DNA from 2 places in the Chryseobacterium sp. NG-CE01 genome. Region 2 is predicted to be linked to the other one. Evidence: riboswitches for the same ligand, from Rfam matches in the RefSeq annotation. Region 2 holds a riboswitch; the other holds the start of a gene.
The links. Region 2 has a riboswitch for cobalamin ahead of ACYT6F_RS10185 (TonB-dependent receptor plug domain-containing protein). Riboswitches for the same ligand answer to the same signal wherever they lie in the genome.
Positions count from the first base shown of each region.

Region 1: it holds a riboswitch for cobalamin, as region 2 does, so the genes downstream of both, ACYT6F_RS00500 (acyl-CoA thioesterase) here and ACYT6F_RS10185 (TonB-dependent receptor plug domain-containing protein) in region 2, are expected to answer to the same signal.

Region 1 covers NZ_CM146369.1:90,929-96,957, reverse strand. The annotation lists gene ACYT6F_RS00515 (PadR family transcriptional regulator) at 1-177, opposite strand, end outside; gene ACYT6F_RS00510 (cytochrome P450) at 389-1,729, opposite strand; gene ACYT6F_RS00505 (HD domain-containing protein) at 1,882-2,472, shown strand; gene ACYT6F_RS00500 (acyl-CoA thioesterase) at 2,634-3,017, opposite strand; cobalamin riboswitch at 3,121-3,302, opposite strand; gene ACYT6F_RS00495 (hypothetical protein) at 3,342-4,139, opposite strand; gene ACYT6F_RS00490 (ATP-binding cassette domain-containing protein) at 4,167-4,829, opposite strand; gene ACYT6F_RS00485 (YcxB family protein) at 5,189-5,530, opposite strand; gene ACYT6F_RS00480 (endonuclease MutS2) at 5,680-6,029, opposite strand, start outside.
Region 2 covers NZ_CM146369.1:2,141,493-2,147,521, forward strand. The annotation lists gene ACYT6F_RS10180 (LVIVD repeat-containing protein) at 352-1,392, opposite strand; gene ACYT6F_RS10185 (TonB-dependent receptor plug domain-containing protein) at 1,406-3,232, opposite strand; cobalamin riboswitch at 3,263-3,441, opposite strand; gene ACYT6F_RS10190 (cytidine deaminase) at 3,825-4,307, opposite strand; gene namA (NADPH dehydrogenase NamA) at 4,412-5,458, shown strand; gene ACYT6F_RS10200 (DUF2752 domain-containing protein) at 5,497-5,790, shown strand; gene ACYT6F_RS10205 (CCC motif membrane protein) at 5,807-6,029, shown strand, end outside.

The DNA of each region.
Region 1 (6,029 bases), 2.1 Mb from region 2:
GCCGTTTTTTAATCTTGTTAAAAGAGGGTAGAGTGTTCCTTCCACTACATCCAGTTTTCCTTTTTTCAGTTCATCTATTAGGTCGGAAACATACATTTCACGATGATTGATGAGACTTAAAATACAGAATTCCAGAATTCCTTTTCGCATTTGCGCTTTGGTATTTTCGGTATTCATCTTTGATAAGTTTTGTTAATTAGTTATATAATTTTCGAATTCGGAACCTAGCTAGATGAACCTCTTTCGATTTTACATTACAAAGATATGTAATTAAAATGGTATTATGCAATACAAAGTAGTGGAATAATTTTATAATTACATTTAACTAATTGAAAATCAGTTAAATTATTTTTAGTGTTAAATAAAAGAATCGAAAGTTGTCGGTTAGTTACAGTTTATTTTTTATGATTTTACCTTTCAAGCTCACGGCTCTTAATGTAACTAATGCTTTTTTCTGCAGCTCTTTCTGGTAAGATATAAAGCTGTAGTTTTTGTAGAATTTACGGATAATGAGAGCCATTTCCATCATCGCAAAATGTTCACCGATGCAAAGTCTGGGACCTGCTCCGAAAGGATAATAGGCAAAATTTTTAGCATTTTCATCATCGAAGCGATCAGGAATAAAGGAATCAGGCTGCTCCCAATATTTTGGATTTCTGTGAAGCCCTGAAATATAAAGTATGATTAAAGTGCCTTTTTTCCACGAGAATTCCTTAAAGCTGTCGTCTTCCAAAGCCTGCCGGTCAATAGCCCAGGCCGGAGAATGCAGTCGCATTGCTTCTTTAATGACATTGATGGTGAATGATTTTTTCATTAAGCTTTCTGCGTTAAAGGCATTTTCGCCTTCATAATCAATTTCTTTTTTTAATTTTTTCTCTGCTTCCGGATTTTGACTGATTTCGAAAAGAATAAAGGTTAAAGCGTTTGCTGTTGTTTCATGGCCGGCAATGAAGAGAATCAGCATCTCATCCACAAGCTGTTCGTCCGACATCGGAAGCTGTGTATCTTCATATTTTGCGTGGATCAGCATGTCCAGCAAATCGTTTTTTTCTAACTTTGAATTCCTTCTTTTATCCAGAACGCCCTGAATAATATGCTTTGCCTGCTTACTTTTTCGTATATTTTTATCTGTTATTCCCAGAATGTTTAAAATTTGGGTATAAAAAGGTATTCGTACTTCTTTAGCAAAAACTTCCTGAACTTCAGTGATAATTTTGCCCAGCTCTTTCACTTTTTCTTCATCAATATCAGAACTAAAAAGAGTTTTCGCAACAATATTAAAAGCCAGTGTATGAAAAACATCGTACAGATCAATTTCAGGCTCTTTTTCAAAAAGCGAAAATGCCGAATCAATCTCTTTTTCCATAATCGAAACCAGATTGGCAATTTTGGCTTTACTGAAACCAGGTTGAATTAATCTTCGTTGCTTAAGCCAGTCTTTTCCATTGTTGGTCAGTAAACCATTGCCAAGATATTTTCCTAATGTAACAGACTGTATTTCAGATTTAAAATAATTCTTATGGTTTTGTTTTAAAATATATTCTGTGAACTCTTTATCCTGAGAGAAAATAAAATATTTATTCGTGAAAGTAGCTTTAAGATGATAACTGTCTCCTGAAATGGTATGATTCCCACTAATCACTCCTAAAGGATCTTTTACCCCGTTAAATAGGGAATATAATTTTCTTTTTCCTTTAATTTCAGGCGGATAATTGAATTCTGAAGCCATGATAAATATTTACAATAAAAATAAGACTAATCTGTTAATTAATATAGCTTTATATTTAAAGTATTATTTTTGCACCTCATGAAATTTGTCATTTTTTTTAAAATAATTCATACTGAAGGCAATTTCAAATATTTACATATAAACTTAGAGCAATGAAGATCCAAAAGGAAATCGATTTCATCCTGGCTGTTGATGCCCTGAAAAATGTACAACGTAGAAACTTTAATGCCGACGATTCCAGAAGAGAAAATACCGCGGAGCATTCATGGCAGATCATCATTCTTGCGCAAATTCTTTTTCCGTACGCGAAAAACAGAACCGATATTGATCTTTTAAGAGTGATCAGAATGCTGTCGATCCATGATTTGGTAGAAATTGAAGCTGGCGATACCTTTCTGTTTGATGAAGCGGCAATGGCAGGAAAATTTGAAAGAGAAAAAGTTTCTGCTCAAAAGATATTCGGAATTTTGGATGAACCTTTACGCTCTGAATTTTTTAACCTTTGGCTTGAATTTGAAGAAGAACAGACTCCGGATGCTATTTTTGCCTGTGCGATCGACAGGATTATGCCTTTTATCCTGAATTCGCACACTTCCGGAAAGAGCTGGACAGAAGCCGGAGTTACCGAAAAACAAATCAGAAATATGCTGGAGAATGCAATTGTAAGAGCGTCTGATGAACTTGGCGAAGCTTTTCAGTTGCTTTTAATCAAAAATCTGGAAACCGAAAAGGTGTTGAAGTAAGTTTTTAATTTCAATTGAGAATTCTCCCACAGATTCCACAAATTACGCAGATGATTGTATATATTTTTAGCTTAAAATTTGATATAGACACAATTTGTGAATCTGTGCAATCTGCGGGAAATAAAATAAAGTTTCGGCGGGCAAAGCCCGCCGAAACTTCTTTATAGTATCTGAATTGGTTTCTTAAATTCATCAATCGCTACAAAAGTAAAATCCCCCACAATGGCTCTTTCTCTCTCGTAAGAATACATCTGCTCGGTGTAGATTTCCACATTCACTTTCATACTGGTTTTCCCGACATGTACTACTTTCCCGATCAGCTCCACGATTGTGCCGGCAGGAATTGGTCTTTTAAAATCGATCTTATCACTGCTTACCGTTACCACGCGTTTTCGGGCAAACCGTGTTGCGGCAATGAAAGCGACTTCGTCCATCAGCTGCATGGCTGTGCCTCCGAAAAGCGTATCGTAATGGTTGGTCGTGTTGGGAAAAACGGCTTTGAAAATTCTGGTTTCCGAGGCTTCAATTCTTTCTTCTGTAGTCATATTTCATTTAATTAAAAGCGAAATGAAAATTGAAAACAACAGAAAAAAGCAGAGCATAAAATCCCTAGGTTCTATAGATCAACAAACTTCAAATCGCGAAAGTTTTTATTGTGAAGAAAAGGCAGGTCTCCTGACTTGTAACATCTTTATTTCCTTCCCGTAATATTTTCACAGTGGATTATTAATAAAGACTTCAGTTACTTACAGTTGCGCGACAGTTCGTGATTTTCACACGATTCCCTTTTAATCTGCAGTTAAGCAAAACCAATTTCCTGAAAGCCAAAAGCTGGACTTTCGGCAGCAAAAGTAATGAATATTACTGAATTATTCCGGGTTTTTATAAATGATCTGGCTTTGAACTTTTCCCTGTTTGATCGTCCAGATCGTTGTGTATCGGTTTTCTCCGGAACCATTGGTCATATAAAGGAAAATATGGTCGTTATCAATGGCTGTTACGCCAACGTTATTGAAATCCATGGTCGGCTGAAACATATTTTTAATAGCATCCCTTACAAATACGGAACCTCTTCCCGGCTGCTGGACCCTTACTGATTTTATCTCTGTCATGTCCTCAGGAATTTCTTTGCCGACACCCCAGGATTTTACTTTGTCGATTTTGATGATGTTTCCATCAGTATCTTTTTCCTGCTTTTTAAGCTTGGCATACGAAGGATAAACGTCGATAATCACTTTTGTTCTCTGGTTTCCCGGAATTTTAGGATTGTTATCATCTGTAAAAATAAGTGATCTTCCGTTTTTAGATTTTGACGGAGTGAATGGGGGCAGCTTATCCACGAAAACCACGCGGTTTTTGTTCACCATTCCTTCTTTGGTAATGCTGTCGTATCTTACGAAAGGCTTGTCGGTGTCATCTTTTTCAGGATATTTGATCCAGATCCATTCTGTTTCTCCGGGAGCAGGTTTTACATAAATAAAAACATCGCCAGTTTTCATTCGGATTTTATCAATGATTTTACGGTAATCGTCTTTATGAACACGCACCATGGCGTAACCTTCTTCTGCTTTTACAACACCGAAAGGAACTTTATCCTGGGCTTTGGCAAAAAACAAGAAAAGAAAAGTGAAAACGGATATATATAATGTTTTATTTACGGACATCATGATTTTTTTGATTGTCAAATATATAAATTAAATATTTTTCGGCAGATAATAATGCTGTTGCAATTCTTTTAAATCTTTAATTTGTTTCAAATAAGTGTTGGAAAGAAGATAAATTTCATCCGAGATTTCAGTGGCTTCCTGTACATTAAAATCTGAAATGATAAAGCCTTTTTCCTGAGATAATTCTTTTATAATCTTCATCACCTTTTCTGTTAAAATTGGTGACAGGCCGCTGTAAGGTTCTTCAAGTAAGATAAAATCAGCGTCGGAATGGATTATTATTAATACTTCTACCATTTTTCTTTCACCTCCCGAAAGATTTCTCATCGTTCTGCTTAATAAAGGCTGAATAAGGTCTGAATTAAAAAGTTTTTGAGCATTCATTTCATTGCAGAATAAAGAAATCAGGTTTTTAATTTTAATATCTCTTGGAAAAATCGGAGTTTGAGGAAGATAGGCAATCTTGTTTTTTCTATCGGATTGCTTTGTAAGAACCTGGTCATTGAATTTAATAAACTGAGAATCTCCCTTCAGCGTTCCGAAAATAATCTGTAACAATGTTGATTTTCCAGATCCGATTCCTCCCAATAAAGCCACAATTTTTCCTTTTTCACAACTTAAATAAACGTCCTGTAAGACTTTCTTTGAACCATACGATTTTGTGACACTGTCAATATGAAGCTTGCTCATAACAATTTGGAAATAAGGTTGATAATAAATCCGATTGAAACGGTTGTGATCCAGAGAAGCTGCCTTGAAAATCCAAAATTAGCAAAAAACAAATATTCCCTTTTCAGTCTTAATTCATAAATCAAAAAGTGAAATGCAGGTAACATCACCAGAAAACAGAATCCGAAATTTCCTATGCTAAATCCTGTCTGAAAAGCTAATAATACAGAAAACAATAAGGAAGGGATCAATAGTTTCAGATAGAAGATCCAGAGAATTTTTATGGTTTTAATCATATTCAAATATAGCAATAGAACAGAATATCTTATCACTATTTAAAAATGAAAAGAGTGCTTTTCGGCACTCTTTTCATTTTTATTTCAATCGTTTCTGAGTTTTGCTTTAACATTATTCTTTCTGATAAGATCTCTAAGCTCTGAAATCTGGTCCTTTGTGAAAAACTTTTTAGGAACCATATTCATGGTCTGGGCAGTTTGGTAAATCAGAAACCATTCTTTTTTTTCTTTTACTTTATAAATCGAATCCCATGTAACATATGCATCAAAGGTTTTGCCTTCCGTACGGATTTTTTCGTCCGTGAAGGTGTAAGAAATCATCTCCTGGATATTTTTATTGGAATAAAAAATATTTTTTACACTAAAATAAGTGCGGATAATGATGAACACAAAGAAAACCAGTAACCAGACCGATGCTGATTCCATAAATTCCCGATTATCATTATCTGCATTATAATAATTTATTCCAAAAAAAATCAATGCAATTATTGGAAATACAATGATTCGTATTAATGAATTTTTTAAATGAAACATCAAAAAATCCTTAAACGTGATATGGGTTTTTACTATGATCATTAAATTCTTTCCAGCTCATCCGCATCAATGGTCGTTTTGAACGTACCATAGTTCACCACCACCTTTTTCTTGGAAATTTTTTCAATCGTTCCTACACTGGTGCTTCCGGCGATACGAACTCTTTGTCCCACTTTCATCCAAAGGGAACGGTCAGTTTGCCTTTTTTCTTCCAATTTTTCATTGGTCTCGGCAATTTTTTCAATCACATCTTCTTTTTTCAGCTGTTGGGTGATTTTCCGTTTAACAACCTGAAGGCGCTTGCTTTCATCTTTGTCAACACCCAGCTTACGGAATTTTTCCTGTTCCAGAAGTTTTACAAAATCTTTCACTACATCTTTTCTCGATTTTC
Region 2 (6,029 bases):
ACACTGATAACCATTGTGATTTTCAACATTATAGTTTGGAAATATGAAATCATAAAGAAACGCAATTGGGTATTCTACCTGATTTCGTTTTTGCTTTTCAGCTTTATTATTCCTGTTTTTTCTATTTATTTCGAAGTTCAGAGAGCGATAAAAGGCCAGCCGTTTGTTGATAATTTTACATTATTATATACATATTTCAGATTTCCCATTTGGTGGATGATAGGATTGCTTGAGGTAATTTGGTTAAAATATTATCTTAAAATAAAAATCCGGGCGGTTTCGAAGAAACCGCCCGGAAAAAAACACAAATGATGAAAAAATAAATTGTATTAGTATATCAATACAAAGTTGTTAGTTCCAGTATGCTCCGTTCGTGCCTTTACCGGCAGTAAATGTTTTCAGAAGAGAGCCGCTGGTAGAATATACGCTGATTTTACTGTCCTGAGTAAATCCGTTGGCATCAGAAACAAAAATTCTGTCGTTTACAACGCTGAACCCGTACAGATTAGAATATTGATCAACACTGTTGCTTACCGTAAACAGTGGAGTAGTAGGCACCGTAGAAGCCGTTAAATCCATCGCGTATACTTTTAGCCCTGAAGTAAAGTAAAATTTACCTTTTTCAATTTCAAGATTCGTAGCATCGGTAATTCCTGTTAAAGTAAATGTTTTGGTGATATTTCCTGTATTGGAAATCTGGTAGATATAAGAATCTGCAGTTCCTGCGGCGATAGCATATACCGTTCCGTTGCTGGCAATCATTTTATTGATGTTTCCGTTTGGTATTGTGATCGTAGACTGTATTTCGTTATTAGATGTCGTAATATAAGTAATCTTATTTCCGAAACCGAAAGAAGCATTCTGTACGAAAATATTATTTCCGGCTTCAACGATTCTTTCAACATTATCCGTAAAGTTGATTTTTTTTACGAAAGATAAATCGGATGTTTTATAAATGCTTACATATTTGTCACCTCCGTATTTGTCATTGGTTACGTAGATATTATTGTTGGCAAATGTCATAAAACGCGGCGAATTCAGCTGAGCGGTAATTTCTCCCGTTTTCTTAAAGTTCGATCTGTTGACGATCTGAATTTTGTTTGAATTATTCAGCAACAGGTAAGCATGATCTCCATTAAAGCTGATCATCTGCAAAACATCACCAAGATTAGAACCTCCGTTGTTGGAAGAGAAAATATTATCCTGTTTCATATTGAGATCAGAAGATATGTACGTTACATCAGCATTGGGTTTTCCGAAATTTCCCTCATTGCTTAATAAAAATGCGTTTCCGTAATACATTTCCTCGCTTACATCATCATCACTGCTACACGAAATATTGAACAGTAATGCAAAAGCAAAAACAAGGGTCAGAAGTTTAGTTATTTTCATAATATGTTAAATGTTAAAAATTAATATTGATATAAACACTGTAATTTCTTTTGGGCAAAGGATAATAAGAAACGGTTTGATAAACAACGTCTGTAATATTATTTATCTTAAATCCTAAAGTGTAATGATTTAAAAATTTTGCGGAAATTCCAGTGTTTAAAACGAAATAAGGATCAATGGCGTCAGCGCTTTTTTCGTCAGTAGTGGTATACGTAAGTCCATTAAAAAGCCCCTGAACATAAACATTCAGGAAACGGTAGCGGTAATCGATATTTCCGGTAGCCTTATGAAGCGGAACATACATCATCTGCATTCCTGTAAGCTTATTGGTAGATCTGGAATACGTATATCCGCCGTTAAACGTAAGATGATGATTTTCTAAATTTTTACGATAGGTAATTTGTGAATCAACCCCGTAAATTTCAACACTGTACGTGTTGAAAGCAGCCCAGTATCCTGCAGCCGTCGGAAGCCAGTTGATGTAGTTTTTAATATCCATATAATACGGACTTACCGTCAGTCTGAGATCCCCGAATGTAAACGCATGATCCATATCAATATTCATGGAAGTCTCAGGAACCAGATCAGGATTTCCTCCCTGCCGCCAGTATAAATCGTTAAATGTAGGAAACTTAAAGTTTCTTGAAAAACTTGCGCCCGCCTGGTACCATTTTACCGGTTGCCATTTTCCTGAAAAGGAATATAATAAAGGAGAAGACAGATTTTCCACAAAATCTTTTTTAATGCCTGCTTCAAAGCGGAGATCAGAAGTCACGAAATATCGTACAAGCCCTGCTGCAGATCCTATATTTCTGCTGATATCACCAATTCCGGACTGATAGCCAATTCCTTTATTTACCTGAAATTCGCCAATGGCATTGACATTGAGCTTCGGAGTAATGAAATAATTAAAATCATTTCTGAAAATATAATTCTTACCCTGCGCACCGCTTTCTTTCGGCTTTTCAATATCTCCGAAGTATTGGAAATTATCTTCTGTGTAAGCCGCTTTCAGACTATTGGAGAAATCGTTTCTGGTGATATCCCATGAAATAAGGCTGCGTAATGTTTGGGCTTTATATTTTGTTTTGTTACCGTTCTCCGTAAAAATCGGATAATGCTGGGAGCCGTCAAATACCTGGTTTTGCCAAGAAACCGTCTGGTGCGGTGCAATTTTATACGAAGCTCCGATGTTGATCGACGAATTGTAAAACCTGCCGTTTCTGTTAATGTACTCCTTCTCTGGAACTTCATAATCGTTCTGGCTGATGACATAATTTCCCGAAACCTTCACGCTGAATTTATCATTACTGAAAGACGTTCTCAGAAAATTATTAAAGGTCCCGAACGATGCTGCTTCCGAATAAAGAAAAGCATGAGCACCCTTGTTAAACTCCAGATTATTATTAAGATGAATACTCCCTCCGATGGCAGAACTTCCGTACTGTACACTTCCGCCGCCGGCTTTCACCTCAAGTTCATCATACCCGAAAAGTGGAATATTATTCACATCACCCTGTCCCAGAAAAGTGGAGTTAATATTGATGCCGTTCCATACAAAAGCAGTGTGTCCCGCGCTTGTTCCCCGGAAAGAAGGAGATGAAACTGCACCACGGCCATTTTCTTTAATATAAAGCTGGGATTGGAAACGCAAAAGCTCAGAAAGATTGGTGGCGTTTTTTTCGAAATCTTTCGGACGGATGGTATTGACGTTGTGAAAAAGCTTCACTTTATTCATTTGGTTGTCAAAGATGTAAACCGTGTCAATGGCTTTCTCCTGGGCAGAAAGAAAGCAGCCGTAAGCCGAAAAAATCAGTACTAAAGATTTTTTTATATCCATTCTATTGTTACTTTTCCTCCGAAAGCAATGTATTTAGTTACAATTCTGGCAGGTCTCCTGACTTTCGCTTTTCTACACCTTCCCGTTTGCACAGTGGTTTGTCGTAGAAATTTCTTGTTTGCGATCTACAGTTGCGGGGACAGTCCGGGATTTACACCCGATTCCCTTTTCATTCCAAATGATTGGAAACCAAAATTTTTTTGCAAAGATAAACTTATTCGTCAGAAATGCAAAAACAGAGAAATAATTAAAGTAAGATGACGATTTTGTAAAGGTTGTTTTATTTTCAGGAGCCGGGAACCTGCTTTCCACTGCAATTCCTCATTCCGCGGCTTCGCCGCTCCATTCCGGGATTTTCGTTTCAATCAGGGCTAGGTAGCAGGTAAGGTGGCTTCGGCATGCTCAGCCACCACACAAATACCAGTCATTTTATGGTAATAGTTTACGGCAAATTCTCCTCACTTGGAGGGGTGGATTAATTTCCAGAGAAAATTAAGACGGGGTGTTTTAAAAAGCTAATTCAAAGTCAATTGTGAACTGTGAATTTGCTTTGCTTGTCAATTTTTTAAAATTCATCATTCACCCAAAACATCTACAAAAACGTCCCGTCAAAATAAAACGGCAGCAGATCCTTAATCGAATGTACCTTCACCACCTCCTCATTCATGCTTGAGAAATAAAGATCAATGTTTTCATTTTGCTTGGTCTCAAATTCAATCAAACTTTGCCTGCAGGCTCCGCAGGGCGGAATAGGAGGATTTTTCTCAGGAAATTCCCTGTGGCCTCCCACAATGAAAATTTTTTTAATTTTTACAGCCGGAAAATTAGCAGCTACCCAGAACATGGTCGTTCTTTCCGCACAAAGCCCTGAAGGAAATGCCGCATTCTCCTGGTTGTTCCCGGAATACATCTCACCGTTTTCAAGAAGCACAGAACATCCTACCAGAAAGTTGGAATAGGGAGCGTATGCATTTTCGCGCGCCTGTTTTGCTTTTTCAAATAATTCTTTTTCTATATCGTGCAGCTCGCTGCTATTCTTAAAATACTCGTAACTGATCTGAGTTTCTTTTTTCATATATTGTGGGTTAAAAAAAGGGGAATAAAATTACTTTTTTTTCACGAGGTGGGCAATAAAGGCCTGCTCTTTGCAATTCTCAATTTTTAAAAAATAAAAATAACATGTTGTATACTCCAGTTACCTTCAGAAATGTTGAATTAAAAAACCGTTGGGTGATGTCGCCAATGTGCATGTATTCCAGTGAAGATGGACTTCCGAACGATTTCCATTTTGTTCATTACGGAAGCAGGGCACAGGGCGGAGCAGGGCTTCTTATTGTAGAAGCAACCGGTGTGGAACCCCGCGGCAGAATCACCAATCACTGTATGGGAATATGGAATGATGAGCAGACGAAACAGCTTCAGAGAATTGTAGAATTTGTTCATAAACATTCAGAAAGCAAAATAGGAATCCAGCTTTCACATTCCGGCAGAAAAGGATCAACCTGGAATACCAAACAAATTTCCGTTGAAGAAGGATGGGAAACCATCGCGCCAAGTCCTATTCCGTATCATCCGACAGAGAGAATTCCGCATGTGTTAACCCTGGAAGAAATTAAGGAACAGGTACAAAACTTTAGAGAAGCTGCCAGAAGAGCGGTAGAGGCGGGTTTTGATGTCATTGAAATTCATGCAGCTCATGGCTACCTGATTCACCAGTTTTTATCTCCGCTTTCAAACATCAGGACCGATGAATACGGCGGAAGCTTTGAAAACAGAATTCGTTTTTTAGTTGAGATTGTAGATGCAGTAAATGAAGAACTGAATGACAATGTTGCCCTGTTTGTAAGAATTTCAGGCACTGAATATGCAGAAAACGGCTGGGAGATTACCGACAGTGTTGAATTGGCAAAAATCTTAAAAAATCACTCTGTTGATCTGGTTGATGTTTCCAGCGGCGGAAATATTCACGGTGTAAAGATTCCCCTTTTCGATGGCTACCAGGTTCCGTTAGCTTCTCAGGTCAGAAATGAAGCAGGTGTAAAAACAGGAGCAGTAGGGCTGATTAAAAAAGTTTCCCATGCAGAAGAGATTCTTCAGAAAGGAGACGCCGATCTTATTTTTATTGCCAGGGAAATGTTGAGAAACCCTTATCTTGCAGTTCAGGGATCATTTGAAATGAATGAAGAATGCTTTTTCCCACATCAGTATCTGAGAGCGAAAATATAATCTTAATTTTTATATATTTGATCTACAAAAAATAAAATATGAAAGCAGAAGATTTCATGCTGCCTTGCCCTATCAAGAAATTCTTTGGTATCGAATGTTTCGGATGCGGTACCCAGAGAGCTATTGTAATGGTTTTTGAAGGCAGATTTGCTGAAGCTTTTCATATGTTTCCTGCGGTTTATACCGTGCTGCTGTTTTTTGCGGCAGTGATTCTTAACTTTGTTGATAAAAAAAGGAATTACAGTAATATTTTGGTTTTTTTAGCAATAACAAATGCTATTATTATGGTAATTTCATACTTTTATAAACATTTATTTTTAAACATAACTTAAACTAAAATTATAAACTATGGATCAACAAAAACTGCCAAATGCAACCGCAGTATTAATTCTTGGAATTGTATCAATCGTAGGTTGCTGCTGCTATGGCCTTCCAGGACTTATATCCGGAATTATTGCTCTTGTTCTTGCTAAGAAAGATGGACAACTTTACAGACAAAATCCAACAATGTATTCAAATTACAGCCAGCTAAATGCCGGTAAAATTATGGCGATTATTGGGATTTCGTTAA